DNA from 2 places in the Ferdinandcohnia sp. SAFN-114 genome. Region 2 is predicted to be linked to the other one. Evidence: riboswitches for the same ligand, from Rfam matches in the RefSeq annotation. Region 2 holds a riboswitch; the other holds the start of a gene.

Region 1 (5,236 bases), on a different contig from region 2:
GACTTCGGACACTATCTCACTTGTTCTACGAATCCCTGTCCGAAGTTTGCTGGACTTCAGACACAATCTTGCCTGTTCGGCGATTCCTTGTCCGAAGTTGGCTCGACTTCAGACACAATCTTGCCTGTTCGGCGAATCCATGTCCGAAGTTTGCTCGACTTCGGACACTATCTCACTTGTTCTACGAATCCTTGTCCAAAGTTTTTTCGACTTCTGACACAATCTCACTTGTTCAGCGGTTCCAAGTCCGAAGTCTGCTCGACTTCGGACACGATCTTGCTTGTTCGGCGATTCCTTGTCCGAAGTTTGCTCGACTTCTGACACAATCTCGCTTGTTCGGTGGTCCCAAGTCCGAAGTTTGCTCGAATTCGGACACTATCCCACTTGTTCGGTGGTCCCTTGTCCGAAGTCTCCTCGACTTCGGACACTATCCCGCTTGTTCAGCGATTCTTTGTCCGAATTTAACTCCGCTTCAGACACTATCTCGCTTGTTCGGCGGTCCCTTGTCCGAAGTCTCCTCGGCTTCAGACACTATCCCCCTTGTTCGGCGGTGCCTTGTCAGAAGTTGACACAACTGCTTCAGACGCTGCAACTCTAATTAGTTCTTTAGGGCGTAACAATGATTCAATGGTCCACTGCCTTTTCCAAGGTCTAGTCCCGCTTCGATTGCTCCCGTAATATATTGTTTTGCTTCTTTTATACTCGTTTTAATATCATGGCCTTTTGCTAAATTACAAGCAATGGCTGATGAGAGTGTACAACCTGTGCCATGCGTGTTCGGGTTACTGATCCGTTCTCCAGGGAACCATGTGAACTCGCCATTATTATATAATAGGTCATCCGCAGTATCTTCAAGATGTCCACCTTTAATCAAAATGGCCCCTTTATAGGTTTCGGACAATTTTTGGGCAGCCACTTGCATGTCTTCCTTCGTGGTAATCTCCATCCCACCAAGCGCCTCAGCCTCATGAATATTGGGTGTAATAATAGTAGCAAGCGGAATTAATTGACTAATCAAGGCGTCCATTGCCGATTCACTCAAAAGTCTACTCCCACTAGTTGATATCATGACTGGATCCACTACTATATTTGAAGGCTTATATTCTTCTAGTTTTTCCACGATTTTATGGATGATTTCAGGAGATGACACCATGCCGATCTTTACACTATCAGGAAAAATATCAGTCATGATGCAATCCAGCTGTTGCCCGACAAATTCAGGAGTCGAATCGAGAACCCCGTATACGCCAGTTGTATTTTGAGCAGTAAGAGCTGTGATTGCACTCATTGCATACATATTATGGGCTGTAATTGTTTTAATATCTGCCTGAATTCCAGCTCCTCCACTACAATCAGATCCTGCAATCGTCAATACCTTTTTCATTATTTTCCACTCCCTACCATCGTTGCTGAAAGCTTATTTAACTCCTTTGTAGCGGCTGTGATATCGGACTGTGCAAAGATTGCCGATACAACCGCAACACCGTCTACCCCACTTCCAACTAACTCTAAAATATTTGTTTTATTAATCCCACCAATTGCAACGATGGGAATCGAAACACTCTTACAAATTTCTTGCACGGTTTCGAATGTCATTGGTTTCGCGTCTTTTTTTGTACCTGTTGGGAATACCGAACCAATACCAAGATAATCTGCACCAGCTTTCTCAGCAGCAATAGCTTGTTCTACATTTTGAGCCGACACGCCTAGAATTTTATCCGTGCCAATCATTTCACGTACTTTTTCAACCCGCATATCCTCTTGACCAACATGCACACCATCTGCATCACAAGCTAGCGCAATTTCAACATTATCGTTAATAACAAAAGGAATATCATAAAAAGCCGTTAACATTTTAAGTTCAATAGCTTCTTGTAAAAAATCATCATACCCAAGATTCTTTTCTCTTAGTTGAAGGAATGTAATACCACCTTTTAACGCAGCTTCGACTTGTTCCACTAAGGTTTGGCTGCCTGTCCAGGCACGGTCTGTTACTGCATATAGTTGCATAAATTTTTTATCGATTTTCAATGTTCATACCACCTTGCAGTTGCAAAAAATTTAGTTTACTCATCACATCAATCAAGTACATACGGAATGATGAAGTTCCTGCATCCATTTCTTCTATTTTTTGATGAGCTAATTCACCGCAATATCCCATTGCGCTCACAGCTGCGGCTGTACTCTTTAAAATTTCACTAGGATTCGCTCCACAATAAGCAGCTACAACAGAAGTAAGCATACAGCCTGTCCCTGTAATTTTCGACATCAACGGATGGCCATTTCTGATTGCAAATGCTTCGTTCGTGTTCGCAACGATATCTATAGCACCTGTGATTACAATGACTGCACCTGTTTGTTTACTTACCTGTTTAGCAAACTGAATCATTTCTTCGAGATTACCTTCATTGATGACGTCTTCTGCAGCTGCGTCCACACCTTTGGTATTTCCACTGCCTGCATGCACCGTTTTTATTTCTGATAGGTTCCCTCTGATAACAGCAAATCGTATCTCATCTAAAAGCTGATAAACAGTATTAGTTCTTAGGCTGGACGCCCCTGCTCCAACTGGATCCAAAACAACAGGATGTCCTAGTTTGTTTGCTGCCTTCCCTGCTAAAATCATAGATTCTATCGTTCTCTCATTTAATGTACCGATATTAATCACAAGCGCATTGCAAATACTTGTAATATCCACCACTTCTTTTGGATCGTCCGCCATAATTGGTGAACCTCCACAAGCAAGGACAATATTTGCAACATCATTAACCGTCACATAGTTTGTAATATTATGGACGAGCGGTGTTTTTTGTCTAACGTTTTTTAAGATTTGCTCAAACATGGTAATCCTCCATTCAAATAAAAAATGCGGTATACCTGAAACAGATATACCGCATGAATCGTCATACTTACACACATTCCCTACGTTGGCATTATCCAAATCAGGTAAAGGGTCAAAGCTACATTTTGCTTACTCTCAGCCCACAAGTGTGAGCTCCCCTGCACTATTCAATTTGATTCTATTATAGCATATGAATCTGTGCTGTCATTCTTTTTAAGTCCTATACATTTTTTCCAGAGGCTTAATGCATCAGATTGTCGTCTATGTTGTCTATGTATAGTGTCCCATCTTTTTGTACCTCTGCATAAAAGACCTCAGATGCATCCGTCACCCCAGCATTTTTTAATTGTTGGTTTAGCCAGTTTGTATCTAAATTTAATCTAGAAAGATTCATGTTATTAATTACACCGTCTGAGATGACCTCGGTCGAGGTTGGATATATATAGGGATTACTCTTAACACTGGCATCCTCTTTTGTGTAAGGCATTTTATGTTCGTATGGCATCACCGAAAGTTGGCCACTAGTTTCAAAGATGGCATACTGTACATCTTTAATAGAAAAGTACCCTTTTTGTCTTAATATTGAATTAAGGGTATCCATATCTAGTCGTGTTGAACGAAGTGAATTCTCCATAACCTTTCCTTCTTTTATCACAATGATCGGTTCCCCTGTTGTTACTTTCCTTGCTTTTTTCGACTTTATATCAATAAAAGCAATCGTTAATGTAAAAACAGTCCAGCCTATTAACGCTAGTACCCCATTTAATATACTTACATTTGAATTCATTGCAAAATTTGCGGCAATAGAGCCTATAGCAATGGCAGAAACAAAATTAAAAAATGTCATTTGACTGATTTCTTTTCTTCCCATTATTCTTGCAAGTACAAATAACACAACAAAAGCAATAGCGATCCTTAGTAAGAGCTGTGAAGCAGCCATCATAAAACTCCTTTTTAGTTTGTTGAGATTTATTTTATCCCTAATAAAGCGAATTAATTAATTCACCCAATTTTAAAAAAAGAATTGTTTTCTTCACAACAATAGTGTACGATACATAGTATAAATCAAATACTGTATGTCATATAGTAATAAAAATGAGGTGGGTAAATGAGTGATTTATTTAACTCATTAATAACTGAACTAAGAAGAGGAACGTTGACACTAGCGGTTTTGAGTCAATTACGAACCCCACAATATGGCTATTCCCTAGTCCAGTTATTAGAGGGGTCAGGTATCAACATTGAGCAAAGTACGTTATATCCACTGCTTCGTCGGCTGGAAAAACAGGAACTAGTGACAAGCAATTGGGACACAACGGAGAGTAGGCCCAGAAAGTACTATGTTTTGAGTGAATACGGTCTCGAAACCTTTTTACAATTAAAAAAGGAATGGATTCAAAATTCGAGAGAGCTATATAAATTATTAGAGGGAGAGGAAGATTATGAATCTGATTGAAATTTACATTCAGGAAGTCACGCGACTACTTCCTGAAAAAGTGAGAGATGACATTGCTCTTGAACTGCAGTCGACAATCGAGGACATGTTGCCCGATGATTACAATGAAAAAGATGTAAAAATCGCGTTAGAAAAATTAGGGAGCCCGGCAAAATTGGCCAGTGGTTATCTTGATCGGCCCATGTACCTTATTGGACCACGTTATTTTGATGTGTATGTTACTTTATTAAAAATGATTATACCGATTGCGGCTGTTATCTCACTCATCGCAATCATCCCTGAGTATTTTCTTGGGCAACAAGGTGAGGAAACCATCATTAATATGGTATTGGAAATTGTCGGTTTCGGCATATGGAGAATTATTGAAGTATCAATACAAACATTCTTTTGGCTGACAATTGTGTTTGCCATTATCGAAAGAACGGATAAATCAAAAGATGACCAACCATTAACAGCCAGTCTAAAAAAATGGACTCCAGATGATTTAAAAAGTATAACCTATATCCCAAAGAAAAAAGCGATCTCAAAGTTTGAAGTTTTTGGAGGTTTACTATGGACTGCCATTTGGGCAACTCTATATTTTAAAGCAAATCAGCTTTTAGGTATCTACGAAGGCGGGAAAGATGGACTTGAATTTGTAATTCCAGCCTTAAATCAAGACGTTTTGTTACAGTTCTGGCCAATCGTTCTTATTGTGATTGTTACAGAAATTTCACTTGCTTTATATAAATTAATTAAGGGACAATGGACGAAAGGCTTGGCCTTCTCTAATGCTGCTGTCGAACTAATCGGAGCCATTGTATTCATCGTGATATTCATACATCCGAATATCATGAACCAGGCCTTTATCACCTATATGTCCGAAGACCTTTTCACCATGAACCCAGATCACTTTAACTCTAGGTTTATTATTGGTGTAATTACTATTCTCTTAGTAT
Region 2 (5,236 bases):
TTCGTAGAAGTTCCTCCACGGTCTCAGATATTTCTAGTTCACTTCGTTTATCAATCCTTAACGAATAAGCAATTTCCTCATAAACAGAGTTTGTTACAAATTGAAGCTCCGGGTTTTGAAATACAAATGTCATGGCGTGATCTAGCTTTTTTGAGGTTGTAACTACTTCTCCAAATAATGAATAGTGACCTTTTGTTTGAATGAATTGCATGAGGGAGTGAAGCAGGGTACTTTTCCCAGCACCATTTCTCCCCTTGACCACAATCCACTCTCCTTCCTGAACTTGAACATCGTTAATATATATTTTTTCCTTTTTCTGTCTATATCCCTTAAATTCCTCTAGTCGAATAGATGGGGGATTAAACTCTGCTGTATTAATAGATTGCATCCATTTAAAGTCTTGAACAAAGTGATCCCAGACTCCTGGATACCAAATACCTTGTTCGTTGATGACCGTTTTATAATTAGAAAAAATTTCAGTTTTAGATCCATCTGCAATAATCTCTCCAGCTTCGTTGAAAAGGATTATTCGATCAACAATTGGAAGGACGTGCTCCAGTTTATGCTCTACGATGACCACTGTTTTATCCACCATAACATTTCTTATCACTTCCCAAATTTCCTGTGTCCCAGCTGGATCAAGCATGGATGAAGGCTCATCTAAAAATAATACGTCTGGCTCTAATGCCAATACAGATGCTATGGCTAAACGTTGTTTCATTCCTCCTGACAAGGTTTGGATGTTTGTGTGGATATCTTCCAAATCTAATCCAACTTGCTCTAAAAGACTTTTTATCCGTTCATCCATTTGATCCCTAGGAATTTGTAAATTTTCTAAGACAAATGCAAGTTCCTCATCAACATAAGGCATGCAAAACTGTGAATCAGGATCCTGAAAAACATAGCCCCATGCTTTGGGGATCTGTAACTTATCTACCTTCATTGGTAATTCTATCGAGTTTGGGATAATCCCGCTTAACACTTGAAGAATTGTTGACTTTCCACAACCTGAAGGCCCGAGAATTAATATTTTCTCCCCTTTTTTAATATGGCAAGATAAGTCCTTAAAAAGCAAGGACTTATCTCCAGGAAATGTTAAACGTAGGTATTCTACAAAGGCAATTGATTCCATATTCGATCCCCTTTTATTTTTGATCTAGTGCATCAAAATCACTGCTGGATAGTGGGCGTACAAGTTTTGTTACCCCTGTCATTTCCAAGGCACTAACTAGGTAATAAGCAAAAACACCAGCAAACAAGATGGAACCTACGAATCTAGCAACTAGGAACAAAATGAGATTCCAGGTAGCTAAGTCACCTATTTCTCCATACGCAAAATCCATTATTACTGACCCTAGACAAGAAGCTATTGCTGCCAAGACGACCACAGCAAGATTATATTTTCTATATCGAAAGAGCATAAACACTGCTTCAGCAAACAGCCCCTGTACAACACCGTACAGCAGAACGGTTAGGCCCCATGGAGACCCTAAAATAAATTCACCTGAGGCAGCTGCAATTTCTGCCAGTAATGCAACACCAGGTTTACGAATCACAAGATACGCAACAGTCGCTGCAATAAACCACATTCCATAGATTAACTGATCGGCGTGCAGCCCAATCGGCTTTACAACATAATATAAAGAACCCCAAACAATATAAACAATTCCAAATGCAATGGCGATTACGATCGTAACCAAAATATCAGTTAGTTTTAATCCTTTGCTCATTAATACCTCTCCTCTTCTCCTTCGTTCAGACAGATAGTTTTGATTGAACTGGCCAGTTCTCTAATTTGTACGCCATTTCCCAAAAGGAGTATTCATATTGACTACTAATCATAAAATGTTCCTTCATGCGGTCACGATCCTCTTGCGTCGCTTTTTCTGCCAATTCATTTACTCTATCGATCTGTTCTTCAACTAGTTCTTTAAACCAATCCCCACCATACGCCGCAATCCACTCCTGATAAATCGGCTCTTCTGGTTTGCAACCTTTAAGTCTTTCACCAATTTCATAATATAGCCAATAACATGGTAATAAAGCAGCAATTACATCACCCAAATGACCTGAATATGCGGCTCTATACAAGTGTGATGTATATGCATATGCTGTCGGTGCGGGTTTAAAGTTTTTTCTTTCTTCCTCCGTAATCCCAAGTCTTCCGGAAAAGCTTTTATGCAGCGCTAGTTCGGCCTCGTAAGTTCCTTGAGCGTGAATAGCAAGCCTGTTTGTTGTATGTAAGTCCTCCGCCTTTGCTGCGCCTAAAGATTGCACTTTTGCAAAATGAGTTAAGTAATAGGCATCCTGCATGACATAGTAACGGAAACATTTAATTGGTAATGTACCGTCTCCAATCCCTGTGACAAATGGATGGTCAAAGCTTGCCTCCCAAATATCGTTTGCCTCTTTACGTATTTCTTCTGAAAATAACATGTTCAATTCTCCTCCCTTTACTGTTATTTGCAAAATAAAAAACCACCTTCTTTACCAACGTAAAGAAAGTGGTTTGGATTTAGACAAATAAAAATAAAGAGACCCGTCTACCCACTTCCCTACGCTGGTATCAACCAGATCAGGTTCTAAGGGTCTCAAGGTTATGATAAAACAATCCTCAATCTCAGCCTTCCGGTAAACGATTCAAAGGTATAACACCATTAATACATTTACCTTATTTAAAGGCACCCCTAGTGGAATAATATTATTTATGCAATTTTTCTTATTTCCAATCATAACATGTTGGAAATAATTATCAAGGCTTTTTTAAGTTTTACTAGTTACTCTACATAAACTGCTGTTCCATATGCAATAATTTCAGATGCATTTTGCATAACAGCTGAGGTTTGTAATCGCATCCCGATTACTGCATTTGCTCCTTTTGCTTTTGCATCTTCCACCATTCGACCAATTGCTTTTTGGCGGGCTTCTTCTAGCATTTCAGTATAATCGGAGATCTCTCCTCCAACAATTGTTTTTAATCCAGCCATTATATCTTTACCAATATGCTTTGACTGAACTGTACCTCCTCTTGCAAATCCTTTAAGTTCTTTTACTTCTTTTCCAGGTACAAAATCAGTAGTCACGATAATCATTTTCGTCATCCTCCTCTTTCTCACGTTTTCGTTCCCATACTAATAGGGCAAATAATAGAATAATGGCAACCATGTAAAAGGCATAGAATGTTAGTGCCTTTGAAATATCAATAAACAAAAATACAATTCCTACGATTTGTCCAACAATGGCTATCATTAATACAATATATTTTGCAATATTCCTCATCATTCCCTACCTGCTTTACGTCGATAAATTTTTCTTGCAATAATAAGATAAAAAAGAAGGGGCAACGGTGATTGAATTAATCCCCATATTCCCCAAAACCAATAATTATGCCCCCGCTTTCGAGCATCTAAAAACAACCAAAAGCTTTGAATAAGAAGGGCAATCACTGCCACCATAATAAGTAGAGTATCATTCGTATTCATGTACAATCACCTTTTTTCGATAACGAAAGAAGCTATATACTGGAAAGCTAATTGTTGCAATACCTTGAATCACAATAAATGCAAGAGGAAGACGGAAAAATGACGTTATTAAAGCCGTCATGATGAATAATGCAATCAAAATAAATGCGGTCAGTTCTCGTCTAAACTTCTTCTTTTGTTTTTGTTGTGCAGTTGCTACCATTTGTTCAAATACTTGTAGGTCCGGAGTGAAAACCGAGTAATGATGATCTATTTTAGTGAGTGCTTCATTTATATCTTGAATCGTTTCTGGATCCTCTTCAAGTCGTTGTTCGTTTTTTAATAGAGTTAGCTTGTTTTTCTTCATTAGGTCTCAACTCCTTTCTCACTGTATGAATTCCATTATGTATTCTTGATTTAACAGTACCGATGGCGATATGAAGCATATCAGCGATTTCTTCATATGAATATCCATAATAATGTTTGAGAACAATTGGAATCCGAATTTCATCTGAAAGCCTTCCCAGTGCATCAAGAACATCATTCCAATCCTCAGAATGGTTCTCGAATTGCCACTTCATTTTTCGTAATGCTTGCTCCTGTTGATAATTTTGTTCGCGTTTCTTTTTGCGGATAGTGTCTATGTATAAGTTCGTAGCAATTGTTATGAGCCATGAGGAGAATTTTGCTTTACCGTTATACATATTAATTTTTTCCATGCTTTTCATCATTGCCTCTTGTGCGATGTCTTTAGCAATATCAGGTTTCATTGTAACTTTTATTAAATACTTAACTAAAAAAGGATAATGTTCTTTAAAAAGCATTGCAAACGCGAGTGAGTCACCACGCTTTGCACTGCGAATTAGTTCCTTTTCATCCATGCATTGAATTCTCCCCCGAGAAAATTTGTTATTTTTTATTTTTCGCTAATAATACGTATGAAGTCATTAAAAAGTTCACTCTCAGTTAAAAAAATTTATTATATACGTTTTCAACAGTTTAACCCATCCTATAGAAAATTACATTCCCCATTTTGACTCAAAATGGAGTTATCCTCGGATCTTGCCCAAATCATGCTAAATTAGGATTCATGCTTGGAGATTTCTTTTGGCCCTTGCCTGTATCACACCTTTATTCAGACTCATGACTGGGGATTTCCTCCGGCCTTGTCTGAATCACACCTTATTCCGACTCATGCTAGGGGATTTTCTCTGGCATTGTCTGAATCACACCCGCATTCCGACTCATCCTTGGGGATTTCCTATAGACTTGTCTGAATCACACCCGCATTCGGACTCATGCCTAGAGATTTCCTATAGCCTTGTCCGAATCACACCCTTATTCAGACTCATACTTAGTGGTTTCCTCTGGCTTTGTCTGAATCACACCCGCATTCGGACTCATGCTTGGAAATTTCCTTTTGCCTTGTCCGAATCACACCATTTTTCGGACTCATGCCTAGAGATTTCCTATAGACTTGTCCGAATCACACCCTTATTCAGACTCATACTAGGGGATTTTCTCTGGCCTTGTCCGAATCACACCCTTATTCAGACTCATACTTGGGGATTTTCTCTGACCTTGTCTGAATCACTCCCGCATTCGGACTCATGCCTAGAGATTTCCTATAGCCTTGTCCGAATCACACCCTTATTCAGACTCATACTTGGGGATTTTCTCTTGCCTTGTCTGAATCACACCCGCATTCGGACTCATGACCGGAAATTCCCTCGGGTGTTGTCTGAATCGCACCATTTTTCAGACTCATGCTTGGA

The links. Region 2 has a riboswitch for thiamine pyrophosphate ahead of tenA (thiaminase II). Riboswitches for the same ligand answer to the same signal wherever they lie in the genome.
Region 1: another riboswitch for thiamine pyrophosphate. It lies ahead of thiM (hydroxyethylthiazole kinase); the one in region 2 lies ahead of tenA (thiaminase II).

The regions. Positions count from the first base shown of each region.
Region 1 covers NZ_JBPFDQ010000002.1:37,258-42,493, reverse strand. Annotated here, with positions in the region: gene thiD (bifunctional hydroxymethylpyrimidine kinase/phosphomethylpyrimidine kinase) at 599-1,384, opposite strand; gene thiE (thiamine phosphate synthase) at 1,384-2,031, opposite strand; gene thiM (hydroxyethylthiazole kinase) at 2,018-2,842, opposite strand; TPP riboswitch at 2,903-3,012, opposite strand; gene ACR65M_RS00940 (YetF domain-containing protein) at 3,084-3,782, opposite strand; gene ACR65M_RS00935 (PadR family transcriptional regulator) at 3,951-4,298, shown strand; gene ACR65M_RS00930 (HAAS signaling domain-containing protein) at 4,285-5,236, shown strand, end outside.
Region 2 covers NZ_JBPFDQ010000066.1:23,484-28,719, forward strand. Annotated here, with positions in the region: gene ACR65M_RS18910 (ABC transporter ATP-binding protein) at 1-1,132, opposite strand, end outside; gene ACR65M_RS18915 (ECF transporter S component) at 1,146-1,730, opposite strand; gene tenA (thiaminase II) at 1,756-2,436, opposite strand; TPP riboswitch at 2,536-2,699, opposite strand; gene ACR65M_RS18925 (heavy metal-binding domain-containing protein) at 2,778-3,092, opposite strand; gene ACR65M_RS18930 (hypothetical protein) at 3,073-3,279, opposite strand; gene ACR65M_RS18935 (sigmaY antisigma factor component) at 3,279-3,482, opposite strand; gene ACR65M_RS18940 (YxlC family protein) at 3,469-3,828, opposite strand; gene sigY (RNA polymerase sigma factor SigY) at 3,782-4,342, opposite strand.